Regions from separate parts of the Paenibacillus sp. Y660 genome, predicted to be linked through region 1. Evidence: a T-box and tRNA genes for the amino acid it is inferred to sense, from the RefSeq annotation. Region 1 holds a T-box; the other regions hold tRNA genes.
What was found. A T-box is a leader RNA that pairs with one kind of tRNA and senses whether it is charged. The one in region 1 lies ahead of AC2TDN_RS05255 (arginine--tRNA ligase), so its partner is inferred to be a tRNA-Arg.

Region 1 (5,522 bases):
TTACTGCGGGCCAAGTATACGAGATGGGAACGAAGCGCGCCGGCGAGATTTTGCGCATGCCGATCGGCGTGTTGGAACAAGGCGCTTACGCTGATTTTGTGGCCTTGGATATCGATGACTTGTCGCTTGCACCGAAGAACGAGCTATTTGCGAATATGGTTTATGCGATGCAGCCGGGCGCTATTTCCTATGTCGTCGTGGGCGGCAAATTGATCGTAGATAATGGGAAGCTTACTACCGTTCCCGAACGAAACATCGTTCATCGTGTGGATTCATTATTTGATAAATGGTCAACCGTTTAACTGCCAAAAACCCTTCCGATCCCAAGTAAAGGATCAGAAGGTTTTTTTTTATATGACGCTGGCTATTGATGAAGCAAATATAGTCGCTTTTATAATAGCGGTATTTTTTTCAGCTTCGTTTGTGAAATGAGCTTGAATCTGCCGCTTTGGATCGATATTTGAAATAAGCAGCATATCGCCTGACTGAAGCTGTTCAGATATACCGCCATCTATACGGAAAGTAATGGCGCCGTTAGCGCAATAAATCGCTTCGAACACTTGGTTGAAATCGTTAGTAGATAAATAGGGGCCAAGAATGACCGTTTGAGCAGATTCATCCATGTGCAGTGCTTGAAGCTCGCCTTTGTAGCCTTCAGTCAGCATCAGATTGAAATCTTCTACTTTCCCAAAGCTTTGGGTTGTCCACTCTCCGCTGTAGCTATCCTGTTCATAGGGCTTCAACACAGTCTGATGATGCCCTTCATGCTGAAGAGTCATTTCTCCCGCTGTGACCATCGTTAGTCGCCAAATGCCGGGAAGGGGGGTGAAGGTGGATTGCTCGACTTCGACTGTTGCCGTACTAATTCTCCATCCAAAATTCCGCTTCGAATAATCTGCATCTTGAGGGTATATGGCAACCTCCGTTGTCGTACCGCCCGACCATCTTGCTGTGTGCTGCTGAGCTTTCCTGCATAATTGAAATGAAAGAGAAATAATGACCATCGCCTTCCGTTCTTAAATGAATTTGCATGTATGTAATTATAACATATGAAGTGCTGTTTGATGCGTGTTGAGAGGGGCTGTGAACAGTCTTTATCATCTGCAAGAAAGGCTGGTTTGCTATATTCTATAAGCAGTGAACGTGTGCCAAGATGGACATGAACTTGCCTTCGCGATACAATGCTTATAGACAAATAAATATTAAGCATGGCTTGAAGGGATGAATAATATGTATCCGGAAATGACGGCAGCTGAGCTGGATGACCAGCTAAAGGCAGGCAAAACCTTAAATCTCGTTGATGTCCGCGAACCGGATGAATGGCAAGCTGGCCATATTAAAGAAGCACGCAGCATTCCTTTATCGGAGCTTCAGGAGCGGTCGAATGAGCTTCAGCAGGGCGAGCAAGAAATCGTTCTGATTTGCCGGAGCGGCGGCCGCAGCGGCAAAGCCTGCGACTTCTTGCACGCACAAGGCTATAAAGTAGTAAACGTAACAGGCGGCATGCTGCAATGGCCAGGCGAGGTAGCGCTGGGCGAATAATGGATCCATTTTTGATAAAGCTGTTTCTTCAAAAAAAGTCCTCCCAAGGACTTTTTTTGTTTGTATGCTAGGTTGTGGAATAGTTGCTCAGCTCAACGGGCAAAATCATATCTGATTATCTGGATAGCTGCTGTGAAAAATAACAGATTGCTATTCTTTTCATATCATGCTTAGCCACAGGTTGAAACACAAAATAGAAAGGATGAATGAGAATGATGCTTCAAGAGCATACAGCTGAAGAAATTAGCGAGTTGATGTCGATATTAAAAAATTCGTTGTCAATGGAGCTGAGAGTGAGCAATGAAGAAGTGCAGAACACAATAACAATGATGGAAAAGCATGGATTTAAATATAAGGTCTCATGGTCGTCAATGGAATTGGAAGATCATACGGTGATCGATTTTTGGAAGAAAGAACTGATCAAGAATCCTTAACGTTTCCGCTAAGCTGGTTCTATTCCGTTAACGAATAAACCATTCGAACATATACTGAAGCATACATACTTCAGGAGCTAACTTGGAGCGCAAGCTGGGGTATTCTTATTTTAAAACCGATTATACATTTTAGAGAAAACTTCAGGCTGCGGCGTAATTGAAGTGAAGGATTAGGTGATTGAAATGATTGTTATCAAGACGCAGGAAGAAATGATGAAAATGAAAAAAGCGGGTGAAGTATTGGCAGCCTGCCACCGGGAGCTGCGCTCTTTCATCCGTGCTGGCATTACCACTTTAGAAATCGATCAATTTGTTGAAGCTTTTTTGGAAAAGCATGGCGCGACGCCGGAGCAAAAAGGGTATAATGGATATCCGTTCGCGACTTGCGCTTCAATTAACGATGTCATTTGCCATGGCTTTCCTAGTCAAACCGTACTGGTGGAAGGCGATATCGTAACGGTTGATATGGTCGTTAAATTGGATGGCTGGCTCGCCGATTCGGCTTGGTCCTATACGGTTGGGAATGTGTCGGCAGAGGCGCAAAGGCTGCTCGATGTCACCAAGGAGTCGCTCTATAAAGGCATTGAACAGGCTGTAGTTGGAAACCGGATCGGTGACATATCGCATGCAATTCAAGTCTATGCTGAAGCGCAAGGGTTCTCGGTCGTCCGAGACTTTATTGGTCATGGCATCGGCCAGAAAATGCATGAAGAGCCTCAAGTGCCCCATTATGGACCTCCGCATAGAGGCACGCGCTTAAAGGCGGGTATGGTGCTGACCATTGAGCCGATGTTGAATACGGGAAAATACCACAGTAAAATTGATGCAGACGGATGGACGGCAAGAACGGTCGATGGCGGTCTGTCGGCTCAATATGAGCATACGCTGGCGATCACCGATGATGGTCCGATCATTTTGACTGAACAATAGCAGTCCTTGATTTTCAAGCATGAAATACAAAGGCTTCCGTCATTCGGCGGAGGCTTTTTTTTGCGGACATGTAACATTTTTTACGAATGGAGCGTCTTATTTATGTGAAAGAAAAATTCCATTATATTCTTTCTTTTAGAGAATGACTAACAGATCTGGGAGCAGGAACAAAAAATGAAAACGAGAAACGGGTACATCTTATTGGCTGTTATGGCTTTATTGCTAATTATTTTTGTCTTTAATTGGCTTAGAACGAATACGAACAATTTTAACATGTTCATGCCTTTTGCCGTCACGTTGAATAACGATTCTGACTATGACATCGTTTCGGTGGAGATGGGAATGGTCTCAGGCTCATCGGAGCATAAGTATACGAAGACAATAAAAGCTGGCGACAGCGTTCGAATTAAACCGCAGCTGCAATTAACGGGCGAAGGCGCTGTCTACTTAAAATACACGGATTCTAGAGGGATTACGAGAGAAAATATCGCTTGTGGATATACGGAATCGTTAACCGGAAGAGCTGAGCTGACGATCGATAATGACCGATTTGTTCTAAATGAGCAAGATTGCTGGTAATGGGTGCTTCACTTTTTTGATAACCAGCAGCTATAGCTATGTCAATGGTTATTCCAGCTTGACATAGCAAAGACGATCCTGTATAAATATTTCTAAGCAATCAATTGGAAATCACAACATTAGTGAATGGGACAGTAATCTATGACGGATAGTTGCAGCGAGCCGGGTCAGTGGAAGCCGGTACGGATGTCTTAGATGAAGCGGACCCAGGAAATGGTTTGCCGAACCGAAGTAAGCAGCAGTAGGCAAATCCGGTCATGGACCGTTACGAAAACGAGGGGTCAAGCAGCTTGCACGCTTGGCACTTAGAGTGGTACCACGGGATCTTTACGGCTCTCGTCTCTTATTTTAGAGACGGGGGCCTTTTTGTATTTTTTATGCGAATGGAGGAATGGGAATGATTAATGAACAAATCATTGCGGCGATTGAGGTTATTATGCAGCGAATGTTATCGGAGGCCGGGCTGCAGCGGCCTGTAAATCTGAGGATAGCGGTGGAGCATCCCGTTAATCTGGAGCATGGCGAATACAGCAGCAATATTGCGATGCAGCTTGCAAAGCTAATGAAGCGCGCTCCTTCCCAGATTGCGGGTGAATTCAAGGAGCAGCTGCTCACCGAGCCGAGCTTGTCCTCATCTATCGCTCGTATCGAGGTAGCTCCTCCAGGCTTCCTGAACTTCTATGTGAATTGGTCCTGGTGGGCTCAAGCTTCAGACCAGCCGGCAGCACGGATCACAGAAGCGAGAAACAAAGTGCTGATCGAGCATACGTCGATCAATCCGAATAAATCGGCTCATATCGGACATTTGCGCAATTCCTGCATCGGCGATTCGTTAGCGAGAATGCTCAAACGGACAGGACATCAAGTAGAGGTGCATAACTATATCGATGACCTAGGCAATCAGCTGGCTGATACGGTGGTTGGCGTTTTGCAGACGACGACCGAGCAGCCTTATGAGCGCTTTGGAGATTTTTGCTGGGAGACATATTCCAAGATCAATAAGGCGTACAAAGAGCAGCCTGCATTGCTCGAGGAGCGTACAAAGGTGCTTGCTCAATTAGAGGAGGGGCGCTCCAATGTAGCATGGATGGGCTTGCTCATAGCAGAACGAATCGTACGCGAGCATGTGGAGGAAATGAAGAAGTTCGGCATCTCCTATGATGTTCTCGTATGGGAGAGCAGCATCGTGCGTGAAGGCTTCTGGGAGCGAACGTATGAGCAGCTTAAGCGTACAGATATCTTCCGTAAGGAGGATGACGGGAAGCTAGCGGGCTGCTGGGTGCTTAAACAGCCGGAGCAAGAAGGCGATATCAAGGAGCAAACAGAATTCCATGCGGAAAAGGTGCTCGTACGCTCGAATGGTATTTTGACCTACACAGCTAAGGACATTGCCTATCACCTGTGGAAGTTTGGCTTGCTCGATAACGATTTTCAGTACAAAAAGTTCTCCGATCGCCTTTGGTCCACCCACGCCAGCGGAGTGAAGAAAAAAATAGGCCGCGCCGATATGGTCATTAACGTCATCGATCAGCGCCAGGAATATCCGCAAGCGATGGTTAAGCAAGCACTGCTTGCTTTAGGCTACCAGAAGCAGGCGGAGCAGCTTAGACATGTCAGCTATGGCGTTGTATCGTTAAGTCCTCAAACGGCAAGAGGTCTAGGCATTGATACCTCGGACGGGAAGCAAGCTTATGCGATGTCGGGCAGGCAAGGAATCGGCGTCAAAATCGCGGATTTCTTGGCGCATATGGAACAAATCATCGATTCGAACCGATCACGCAAGGCCGGATTATCGAGCAGCGCGATTGCAGCAGCGTCGATCCGCTACTATTTGCTGCGTTTCCACTTACAGACGGAGGTCGTATTTGATCTTGAACAAGCGACTGAGGTAACCGGGAATACAGGCGTTTATTTAATGTATTCTTATGCGCGCGCAAGCAGCATATTGAAGAAATCGGGTGTTTCGGGTATCCCAGTCCCTAGCGATACTTTGGCATCCGGCGAGCTTGGATTACAGGAACGCAGTCTGCTTAAACA
Region 2 (5,522 bases), on a different contig from region 1:
GAGGTCATTGCGGATAAACTTGTTTTATTCCGTACTTTTTTAAGGCATGATGCTGAACGTTTAAGCCATCATATATATAAGCTGGTAGAGAATTGGATGTTACGAAAGAGGTGATACACAATGTCGTTTGCGGCACAAACAAAGAAAGAGCTGACATTGATTGAAGCGGACAGCTGTTGTGAGAGAGCGGAGCTATCCGCGCTCATACGGATGAATGGTTCGGTTAGCGTATCTAGCCGCAAAGTCGTTTTGGACATCTCAACGGAAAATGCCGCGATCGCCAGAAGAATTTATTCCCTGCTCAAAAAACATTATGAGCTGCATGTTGAGCTGCTCGTCCGCAAGAAGATGAGGCTCAAAAAAAATAATGTATATATTGTCCGTATTCCAGCAGGCGTACAGGAATTATTGAGCGAGCTCAAAATTGTATCCGAAGGCTTTATGTTCAATCTTGGCATCGACAAGGAAATCATTCGCAAGCCATGCTGCAAGCGTTCCTATTTGCGCGGCGCGTTCCTTGCGGGAGGTTCCGTTAACAACCCGGAGGGCTCCTCTTATCATTTGGAGATATCGTCGATGTACCAGGAGCATTGCGAGGCGCTCGTTGACCTTGCGAACAAATTTGATCTAAACGCTAGATGCATTGAACGTAAAAAGGGTTTTATCTTCTACATCAAAGAGGGCGAGAAAATAATCGAGCTTCTCAATATTATTGGCGCGCATCAAGCCTTATTCAAGTTTGAGGATGTCCGAATCATGCGTGATATGCGAAATTCGGTAAACCGAATCGTCAATTGCGAGACAGCCAATCTGAACAAAACGATTGGAGCAGCTGTTCGTCAGATCGAGAACATCAAGCTGCTGCAGCGTGAGGTTGGCCTCGATAGCCTCCCTGATAAGTTGAAGGAGGTAGCCGAAATCAGGCTGCTGCATCCGGATATGAATCTGACAGAGGTTGGCGAAATGCTTAGTGGAAAGGTCAGCAAGTCAGGCGTGAATCACCGTTTACGCAAAATTGACGAACTTGCGGAAAAAATCCGTGGGGTCTGAGCTTTTATCCTAGTGCATGAGCTGGTATAATGATATAATAATTCAAAAGACTTAATTTAAAAAAGATAAGGAAGCCAAGCTATACTTATCTTTGATCGGAAACGAGCTTTTGCAGCCAGAAGACGGCAAATTAGAGCCGTTAACGCTTTTGCCGCATGCTAATGATTGAGTAAAATATAGGGGGTATGGTTTCCATGACAAGGCTTCCGGTTGTTGTTCGTCTTAAGACGGGACTTCATGCAAGACCTGCAGCATTATTCGTACAAGAAGCGAACAAATTTTCCTCCGAAGTATTTGTAGAGAAAGACGACAAAAAAGTGAATGCGAAATCCATAATGGGAATTATGAGCTTAGCAATCAGCTCTGGCACTGAAGTATCCATTAGTGCAGAGGGTTCGGACGCAGAACAGGCTGTAAACGCTTTAGTCGCTTTGGTAAGCAAAGAAGAGTTGGAGAATCAGTAAGAAAAAGGGAGAAGTCACGCAGGTTCGATCAGAGCTTGCGGCGACAGCTCTTTTTTTTTGTATACAGGGTACAAAAAAGTCATACATGAAATGCAAACAGTAAAAAGAGCAGGTCCGGAGATTCCTCCGACCTGCTCTTTTTGCTTATCCGCTAACTTAACAATTAGGCCAGCTTCTCGATTACTTTATCGACCAAGCCGTACTCTTTGGCTTCAGTTGCGCTCATGAAGTAGTCGCGGTCCGTATCCTTCTCGATACGCTCCAGCGACTGTCCGCTGCGTTCTGCCAAGATGCCGTTCAGCTTGTCGCGCATGCCGATGATGCGTTTCGCACGAATGGCAATATCGCTTGCTTGGCCTTCTGCGCCGCCAAGCGGCTGGTGAATCATTACTTCGCTGTTCGGAAGCGCGTAACGTTTGCCGATCGCGCCTGCAGTAAGCAAGAAAGCACCCATGGATGCGGCCATGCCAACGCAAATGGTGGACACGTCCGGTTTAATGTACTGCATCGTATCGTAGATAGCCATGCCTGCCGTAATCGAGCCGCCCGGGCTGTTAATATAAAGAGAAATGTCCTTCTCTGGGTCGTCTGCTGCCAGGAAAAGCAATTGAGCGATGATGGAGTTGGCCACCACGTCATTTACACCTGATCCTAGAAAAATAATGCGGTCTTTCAATAGGCGAGAGTAAATGTCATACGCACGCTCACCTCGATTGTTTTGCTCAATAACCATAGGAACGAAATTCATATCCAACGTAAGCCCCCTCCTCAAAAACAATGAATGGTTAAATCGTATTCTCATAATAACGGATGAATAGTCAAAAGTCAAAGATAGTCAAACAATTCTATCCATCCAATAAAAAAACCGTTCCTGCGTATAGGAACGGTTAGTCTGTATCATTATAGGTGTTGCAAGCCTGAACGGCTGATTAGTTGTAATGGCGCGCCCGCAAGGAATCGAACCTAGATCTCAGCCTTCGGAGGGCTGCGTCATATCCATTGGACCACGGGCGCATATGGTTAAAATAGTCGCAAAAATGATTATATGATATTAAAGATGTTAAAGCAAGGGGCGTTCAAAAATTAAATTTGTGAAAAATGTGACGGTAACCGTTTTCAATAGGAAATCGGCTATTGCTACTATCACCAATTTCCGATAAACTAAGGGTGGGACTTGAAATGATACCGCGGGACATAATGAGTCCAATGCATTTGAACCGAATACGCTAGAGGCCGATGGAGTGAAGGATGAGAGATGCGTCAGATCGTTGAACTGCAGCAGCAGCTTGTGCCTGATCTGCTCGACGTCATGAAGAAACGGTATTCGATCCTGCATCAGGTGATGCTGTCGGATTTAATCGGACGTCGCACATTGGCGTCAACATTATCGATGACGGAGCGCATGCTTCGTGCGGAGACCGATTTTCTGAAATCGCAGGGACTGCTCGAGATTCATTCGGGGGGCATGCGAATTAGCGATTCAGGCAAGCTTTTATTAGAACAGCTTGAGCCTTTCTACAAGACGATGTTCGGACTATCCGAGCTCGAGGAAACGATCCGCAATCATTATGGATTGTCGCAGGTCGTCATTGTAGCCGGCGATTCCGAGACGTCTGCTCAGACGAAGCGAGAGCTTGGCCGTGCAGGAAGTCAGGTGCTTAACAAGGTTATGCAGCCACATGACGTGGTCGCGGTAACAGGCGGAACGACGATCGCACAGGTAGCAAATCAATTGGTAAGCTCCTCGCAGCTCAAAACGAACTGGTTTGTACCAGCTAGAGGCGGCCTTGGAGAGAGCTTGGACTATCAGGCCAATACGATTGCATCTATGATGGCGAAACGTACAGGAGCGCAATACAGGCTTCTACACGTACCTGATCATTTGGGCGAGGAAGCGTTCGCGTCTATCATGCAGGAGCCTAACATTAAGGAAATCGTGGATGTCATCCGCAGTGCTCGCATCGTTGTACATGGAATCGGAGATGCTATGGTCATGGCAAGGCGCAGGCGGCTTGACCGCGAGATTATCGATGCTATGGAAGCTGAAGAAGTGCTTGCAGAGTCGTTCGGATTCTATTTTGACCGCAAGGGCGCTGTCGTGCACAAAATGCAGACGGTGGGGTTACGGCTTGAGGATATTGTGAACACTGAGGTTGTTATTGGCGTAGCCGGCGGCAAGAGCAAAGGCGAGGCTATAGCGGCGATTATGCGCTTCGGACACAATGACGTACTCGTAACAGATGAAGCGGCAGCAATGGAAATAGTAGCCTTAATCGAGCAAGAGAAGGATTAAGCAGCAAAGAAGCTATTGGAATCATGATGATTTGCAAGGTGCTATACTCGCAAACCAGCAAACCAGCAAAACATCTTGAAATATATTTATTAATCTTTTAAAAATGCTTAGGAGGAAACAAAAATGGTTAAAGTTGGTATTAATGGTTTTGGTCGCATCGGCCGTAACGTATTCCGCGCAGCACTGAACAATCCTGATGTTCAAATCGTAGCAGTAAACGATCTTACGGATACTGCAACACTAGCACATCTTCTGAAATATGACACAACACACGGTCAACTTGACGGTACTGTTGAAGCAAAAGAAGGCGCGCTTATCGTTAATGGACGCGAAATCAAAGTTTTCGCAGAGCGCAACCCTGCAGATCTTCCTTGGGGATCCGTTGGCGTTGAGATCGTAGTTGAATCAACTGGTATTTTCACAGCTAAAGAAAAAGCTGAGCTTCACTTGCAAGGCGGCGCTAAAAAAGTTATCATTTCCGCTCCGGCAACGAACGAAGATATTACAGTAGTTATCGGCGTTAACGAAGATAAATACGACCCTGCGGCACACACCATTGTTTCCAACGCTTCATGTACAACTAACTGTCTTGCTCCTTTCGCAAAAGTATTGAACGACAAATTCGGAATCGTCAAAGGTATGATGACAACTATTCACTCATACACAAATGACCAATCCGTTCTAGACGTTCCTCATAAAGACCTGCGCCGCGCTCGTGCAGCTGCAGAAAACATCATTCCTTCTTCAACTGGCGCAGCGAAAGCTGTTTCACTAGTTCTTCCAGAGCTTAAAGGTAAATTGAACGGTATGGCTATGCGTGTTCCTACGCCTAACGTTTCCGTAACTGACCTTGTTGCTGAGCTTAAAGTTAACGTAACGGTTGAAGAAGTTAACGCTGCATTCAAAGAAGCTTCAGAAGGCGCTCTTAAAGGCATCATGAACTACAACGAATTGCCGCTTGTATCAAGCGACTACAACACGGATCCTGCTTCTTCCACAATCGATGGTCTTTCGACTATGGTTGTTGAAGGCAACATGGTTAAAGTTATTTCTTGGTACGACAACGAGTGGGGCTACTCGAACCGCGTAGTTGATCTTGCTGCTTATATTGCAAGCAAAGGTCTGTAAGCAAAGAAGGCGGACGGACCTCGGCTTTCGCGCATGCGGAGCACAAGGTCTTTGATTTGCGGCTTCTAGGAGTCGTGAATCATGGGGGCGTTTCTTCTTTGAAGGAACGCCCTTCTTTTTTTTGTGGTCCTCTATTTATACCTTTCCATAAACACATTCTCGGGAGGTTTCATTGATGAACAAGAAAAGTGTACGTGATGTAGCAGAGCTAGCTGGTAAACGGGTATTTGTTCGCGTTGATTTTAACGTGCCGCTAGAGGATGGCAAGATAACGGATGACAAACGGATTCGCGAGACGCTTCCTACAATTAACTACCTGATCGAAAAAGGCGCTAAAGTCATTCTTGCAAGCCACCTTGGCCGTCCGAATGGTCAAGTAGTAGAAGAGCTTCGCCACACGGCTTCCGCAGTACGCTTGTCTGAGCTGCTTGGCAAGCAAGTAACGAAAGCAAATGAAGCAATCGGTGAAGCGGTAGAAGCTCAAGTTGCTGCACTCAATAACGGAGATGTGCTTTTGCTTGAAAACGTACGTTTCTACGAGGGCGAAGAGAAGAACGATCCGGAACTGGCAAAAGCATTCGCTAAGC
Region 3 (5,522 bases), on a different contig from region 1:
ATGATGGTGTAGATGGCATTGCTGATTTGAAAATTAAGTGATTCCTTGCCGTGCATATCCACATAGCTGGATTGGTCTTTCTTCATAAGCCAGATGACAAGCGGTCCGATGATGTTGCCGAACGGAATGATGATCCCACTGAAAGCGAGCAGATGGCAGAGCATACCGTACGTTTTTTCTTCTTTATGCAGCCCGAATGGTTGATTCATTTTGTTGCCTCCCTTTTGATGAGAACAGCTGATTAAAGTAACTTATGTACTTATACGTTTGTGGGGCTGAAGGATATGCATAAATATATCAGCGAATAGATGAATTGACAATCTTTTCTTTAAGGGAGGTTGAAATCTTCAGGAGACCAGTATATACTTTTATACATAGATATTCGATGCATAGGAGTTCGATACTTAAGAGGGAGGAAGCCATGAAGATTAATAAGGAGCTTATGAAGGGCAGCACCGTTATTTTAATTTTAACGCTGCTTGAACGTAAGGAAATGTACGGCTATGAAATGACCAAAGCAATTGAACGCAGCTCCAGCGGCGTTTTTACTTTCAAGGAAGGCACGCTTTATCCGATTTTGCATACGCTCGAGGTTGAGCAGCTGGTGGAATCGTATTGGAATGAGGAAGTCGGCCGCAAACGCAAATATTATCGCCTTACTGAGCGTGGAAAGGGACAGCTGGAGGAGAAGAAGCAGGAGTGGACGCTGTTTCGAACGACGGTGGACCGCGTGATCGGGGAGGGCCATGCATGAGCAAGGACAGCATTCAGCAAGAGTCGGTTGATCAATACATAAAGCAAGTGTGCGGGCATGTGAAAGCTAGAGATGTGCATCCTGATATTCAGCTTGAGATTACGAGTCATCTAGACGAGTTGGTGGAAGACAAGCTTGGCGAAGGGTTGTCAGTGGAGGAGGCAACTCGCCAGGCGCTGGCGCAAATGGGTGATCCAGACCAAATCGGCAAGCAGCTGCATGCGGCGCATAAGCCGGTGATGGAATGGGGTCTTGCCGGCATCGTAGCGGTTATGGTTGGCATTGGGCTGCTTGCTATGTATGCGATGCAGTTTGCTTATAGTGAACAATATGGTTTTAGCGATGCTCATCTCTTCTATATGAAATTATTTTATACGGCGATAGGTGTTATATTGGTCATTGGTATTTATTTTTTGGATTATCGGAAATTGAGGAAATATTCCTGGCACCTTTACATGGGTACTGTTTCGCTGATGGTAGTCTGTAATGAAATCGGTATAGCGGTGAATGGTGCGAAGCGCTGGATAATGATTGGGCCGTTTAACTTGGATGTCTATGGGATTTCATCCTATTTGCTTATAATTGCATTTGCAGGGACGTTGCTTACTAAGCAGAAGTTGAAGCAGGGGACAGTTAAACAGTCTTTACAGCTTGGTAAAATGCTATTTTTATATATATGCGTGCCAACTCTATTGTTTTTCCAAGGCAACTCGTTACGTGATTTTTCTATATATGCGATCGGACTAATGATAGTGATGCTTTTTGTTGCCAAAGCATACAAGCTCTTTTTCGCTAGTGTGGCTTCATTTGCGGCAGCAGGTCTGGTGCTCCTCATGGGAAATACTCAATACCACAATGTATGGCAACGGTATATGGGTTTTCTAAATCAAGACAATGCTTACGGCGTGAGTTATGCTACACATCAATCTATAGAAGCCATTCGTTTAGGCGGCATGTGGGGGCAAGGCTTCGGGGCACAGATCGAAACCATTCGATATCTACAAAGTGAAATGATATTTACCTATTTGATTTATAGTCTTGGATGGGTATTCGGCGGAGCAATCATATTGGTTACACTGCTTTTTATCTTCAGAACGATTCGATTAATTAGAGATTTGAAGGACTCCTATGCGAAAGGGATTGTAACGGGGATTTTTTCAATTATCGGATTTCATTTTGTATGGAGTATACTCATGTCGTTCGGACTGCTGCCGGTAAATGCAACGAATATGCCATTCGTCTCCTATGGCGGAACAAACGGCATTCTCGAACTAATGGCGATGGGATTGATCCTGAGCGTACACAGGAGAAGGAATATGATTAGCCGGTTAAATAGCGAGGCTCGTGCTTAAACCATAAGAGAGGGCTATCCTCCTGTAGAAAATTCTACGGTGGGATAGCCCTCTTTGGTGATTAGAAGCTGCCCGGAGCGGGCGGGTATGGCGGATTGACGTGCTGATCTTTTTTGGATGCAGCAATGAATAGAAATACGGCCGTCGTAAGGTGCATGATCATGCCGAGAATTGGAATCCAAGCCAGTACCGATGTAACGATACCAAGAATGCTGCCCACGATCGGTTTATTATGCTGGGAGCAAAACACAAGCGTCACGATGTGAAGAACAAGCGCTGCGAACAACAGGGTGTATCCAGAGAATATGACCAACGCGCCCCCCAGTACGGGAAAGCCTAAAATAGCTTCAATTATGGCAGTAACTAATAGCAGCGTACCTGCAGCCTTCATTTTTATTCCTCCTAATTAGGTGATTACAGATATCCATGGCAGAGTATGCAAAAATAGCATTTTGCTTACTTTTATTTTTACGCAGCGAACATCGTACAGGTTACAATTTTTCAAAGCCAGCGTGCTTTAAGTGAATTTGCACTTGAAGAACTGCAAAAAAAAGCCTCGTTAATAACGAGACTCCATGGAGAGTGCCTGCGATTATATGCTGTTCATGTTCGAGTGGATGGAAGCATCTTGAGTGAAAATCTCAGCATTATAAGCAGAAATTCGTTTATTTATTTCATTGCGTATGTATTCGTGAGAGAAGGCTGCTGTTTCTTCGAATCCACGGCAATTATAGCGATAGCTAATGTTGCCATTAAAGCTGTTGTCCATACAAACGGTAATGCCTTTACGGATCATTGCCTTGGTGTTCGTAGTCAAATCAGCCTTTATTTGCAGCATGATAAGAGCCGCTGCTTTAGCGAATATAGAACGTAATGTCCGGGCTTTACGGTCCAGCTCGCGCCTATTGCGTTCGACTACGACAAGCGTTAGCGGAAGGATAATGGAATCATGTATAAGCTGAATCTCCTCGCTTGCAGGTGGACGTTGTAGAGCTGGATCGTTTATTTCGAATAACGGCATCGCCATATGTAAATCACCTCATGCACATTATATGCGAACAGACGTTCTGTAGTCAACATATCGAAGCTATCATTTTTTACAACAAAAAACCTTCTACGATTATTTGCAGAAGGTCGTGATTATGTATGCGAGATAATTAGATATGGCGCGCCCGAGAGGGCTCGAACCTCCCACCTAACGTTTAGGAAACGTTTGCTCTATCCGGATGAGCTACGGACGCGCAGCAATAGTTATTATAGCATGTGCGCTTTTAAGTAAGCAAGATTCCTAAAGCAAATGTAAACCATGCATTTTTTGTCGAAAAACCTCTCAAATAATGTATGAAAAGCAGGATTTAAATGCCATGAAGGCGAATAGATGTAGTGGTATTGAGCTCGAACGGCCGGAGGAGTGCTCTGCATGTATCAAGACTACAATGAACCCCATTCTTATAGATTAGATTTGTCGCCTGAACAGATGCTTAAGGTGATCTTCGAATATACAGCAAAAATTGCTAATGAGAAAAAATTGGAATCCGTGCTTGTTTTAATGGCGAATATGGGGAGAGAAATGGTTGTTGCTGACCGTTGTACCGTGTGGCTCATTGATGTCGCTCGCAATGAGCTTTTTACAGTTGTCGCTCACGGTGTCGGGGAGATTCGTATACCATATGGAAGCGGGCTCGTAGGAAGCTCGATTAGCACGGGGCAGCCTATTTTTATCGATGATGCCTACGAAGATCCCAGACATAACCCGGATAACGACCGAAAGACGGGGTACCGGACAAAGTCGATTATGACCATTCCTTTTCGCAATAATCAGGGAGAAGTCATCGGTGCGTATCAGGCTATCAACAAGTTGACAGAGAAACAGACCTTTTCGACTCAGGATATGGATTATTTGTCGCTTGCTGCAGCCTATTCAGGAAAATCGTTAGAATCGATCATGCTCAATGATGAAATTATCGAGACGCAAAAAGAGATTATATTGGCGATGGGCAAAATTGGCGAGGGCCGCTCTAAGGAAACAGGCAATCATGTTAATCGAGTCGCCCATTATTCATATCTATTAGCGTTAGGTTTAGGAATGAATGAGACGGAAGCAGACATGCTTCGGAACGCCTCGCCGATGCATGATATCGGCAAAGTAGCCATACCTGATTCTATCCTGCAAAAGCCTGGGAAGCTATCGGATGAAGAGTTCGAGCAGATGAAGCAGCACTCAGATATTGGCTTCCGGCTTCTGCGAAATTCGAAGCGGCAGCTTCTTCGGGCTGCGGCGATCGTTGCTTTGCAGCATCATGAGAAATGGGACGGTTCGGGTTACCCGCAAGGCCTTAAAGGAGAAGACATCCACATATATGGACGGATTACGGCGATAGCGGATGTTTTTGACGCATTAGGCAGTTCACGTATCTATAAAGCGGCTTGGCCGCTGGATCAAATACTAGCGCTGATTGAGGGAGAGCGTGGCCGCCATTTTGACCCGCGGGTCGTTGATGTATTTTTTGAGCAGCTGCCTCGTATCCTTGAAGTTAGAGATCGTGAAGCCGATATCCCTGAAATCGATTAGAAGCTGTTGGCAAGACCTCGTTGGAGAAATCCTTTGGGTTCTTTTTTACTTGGGGCAGCGCCGTTAATACTCCAAAAGTAACAGAACAATCACACTGGAATATGATGAATCAATCTAATCGACTCGCGGGAGTGTGATTTCGTTGGTTTCCATAAGCCTGTGCTTAATTGTCAAAAATGAAGAAAAAACACTCGGGCGATGTCTTTCCTCCATAAAAGATATCGCCGATGAGATTATTATTGTGGATACAGGCTCTACCGATTCGACGGAGCAGGTTGCAAGTGAATTCACCGAACGAATTGAGCATTTTACCTGGATCGATGATTTCGCAGCAGCCCGCAACTTTGCTTTTTCTTTGGCAACAAAGTCGCATATTATGTGGCTGGATGCTGATGATATTTTGAAGGAATCTGATCGCCAGAAGCTGATAAGCTTAAAGCAGCATTTAAGCCCGGACGTCGACTCGGTCTCGATGGAATATCATCTGGCATTCGATGAATTCGGCAACGTCACCACTAAATTAAGGCGCAATCGGCTTGTGAGGCGGGATCGGGCATTTAAATGGATTGGCCCGGTACATGAATACCTAGAGGTGTATGGCCACATCTTGCATAGTGACGTGGCGGTAACGCATAGCAGCATTCACCATGACAGTGATCGCAATTTGAACATATATGAGCAGCGCTTAGCCAAAGGGGAAAGCTTTTCTCCGCGCGATTTGTTTTATTACGCCAACGAGCTTAAGGACCATGGAAAATTTGAGGCTGCCATAAAATATTACAATCAATTTCTTGCCACGGAAAAAGGCTGGATCGAAGATAATGTGACTGCCTGCAGCAGGCTG

Region 2: it has a tRNA-Arg gene. The T-box ahead of AC2TDN_RS05255 (arginine--tRNA ligase) is inferred to sense a tRNA for this amino acid. The anticodon was not compared.
Region 3: it has a tRNA-Arg gene. The T-box ahead of AC2TDN_RS05255 (arginine--tRNA ligase) is inferred to sense a tRNA for this amino acid. The anticodon was not compared.

The regions. Positions count from the first base shown of each region.
Region 1 covers NZ_JBXBBJ010000003.1:74,337-79,858, reverse strand. Annotated here, with positions in the region: gene AC2TDN_RS05285 (amidohydrolase family protein) at 1-302, shown strand, start outside; gene AC2TDN_RS05280 (HutD/Ves family protein) at 351-1,004, opposite strand; gene AC2TDN_RS05275 (rhodanese-like domain-containing protein) at 1,222-1,542, shown strand; gene AC2TDN_RS05270 (hypothetical protein) at 1,755-1,976, shown strand; gene map (type I methionyl aminopeptidase) at 2,160-2,906, shown strand; gene AC2TDN_RS05260 (hypothetical protein) at 3,081-3,485, shown strand; T-box leader at 3,599-3,832, shown strand; gene AC2TDN_RS05255 (arginine--tRNA ligase) at 3,883-5,522, shown strand, end outside.
Region 2 covers NZ_JBXBBJ010000019.1:25,340-30,861, forward strand. Annotated here, with positions in the region: gene AC2TDN_RS19260 (gluconeogenesis factor YvcK family protein) at 1-114, shown strand, start outside; gene whiA (DNA-binding protein WhiA) at 121-1,050, shown strand; gene AC2TDN_RS19270 (HPr family phosphocarrier protein) at 1,245-1,514, shown strand; gene clpP (ATP-dependent Clp endopeptidase proteolytic subunit ClpP) at 1,678-2,262, opposite strand; tRNA gene AC2TDN_RS19280 (tRNA-Arg) at 2,454-2,528, opposite strand; gene AC2TDN_RS19285 (sugar-binding transcriptional regulator) at 2,770-3,807, shown strand; gene gap (type I glyceraldehyde-3-phosphate dehydrogenase) at 3,931-4,935, shown strand; gene AC2TDN_RS19295 (phosphoglycerate kinase) at 5,111-5,522, shown strand, end outside.
Region 3 covers NZ_JBXBBJ010000023.1:58,486-64,007, reverse strand. Annotated here, with positions in the region: gene AC2TDN_RS21030 (DUF4870 domain-containing protein) at 1-209, opposite strand, end outside; gene AC2TDN_RS21025 (PadR family transcriptional regulator) at 422-754, shown strand; gene AC2TDN_RS21020 (FtsW/RodA/SpoVE family cell cycle protein) at 751-2,106, shown strand; gene AC2TDN_RS21015 (hypothetical protein) at 2,168-2,497, opposite strand; gene AC2TDN_RS21010 (YhjD family protein) at 2,699-3,133, opposite strand; tRNA gene AC2TDN_RS21005 (tRNA-Arg) at 3,271-3,347, opposite strand; gene AC2TDN_RS21000 (HD domain-containing phosphohydrolase) at 3,527-4,678, shown strand; gene AC2TDN_RS20995 (glycosyltransferase) at 4,821-5,522, shown strand, end outside.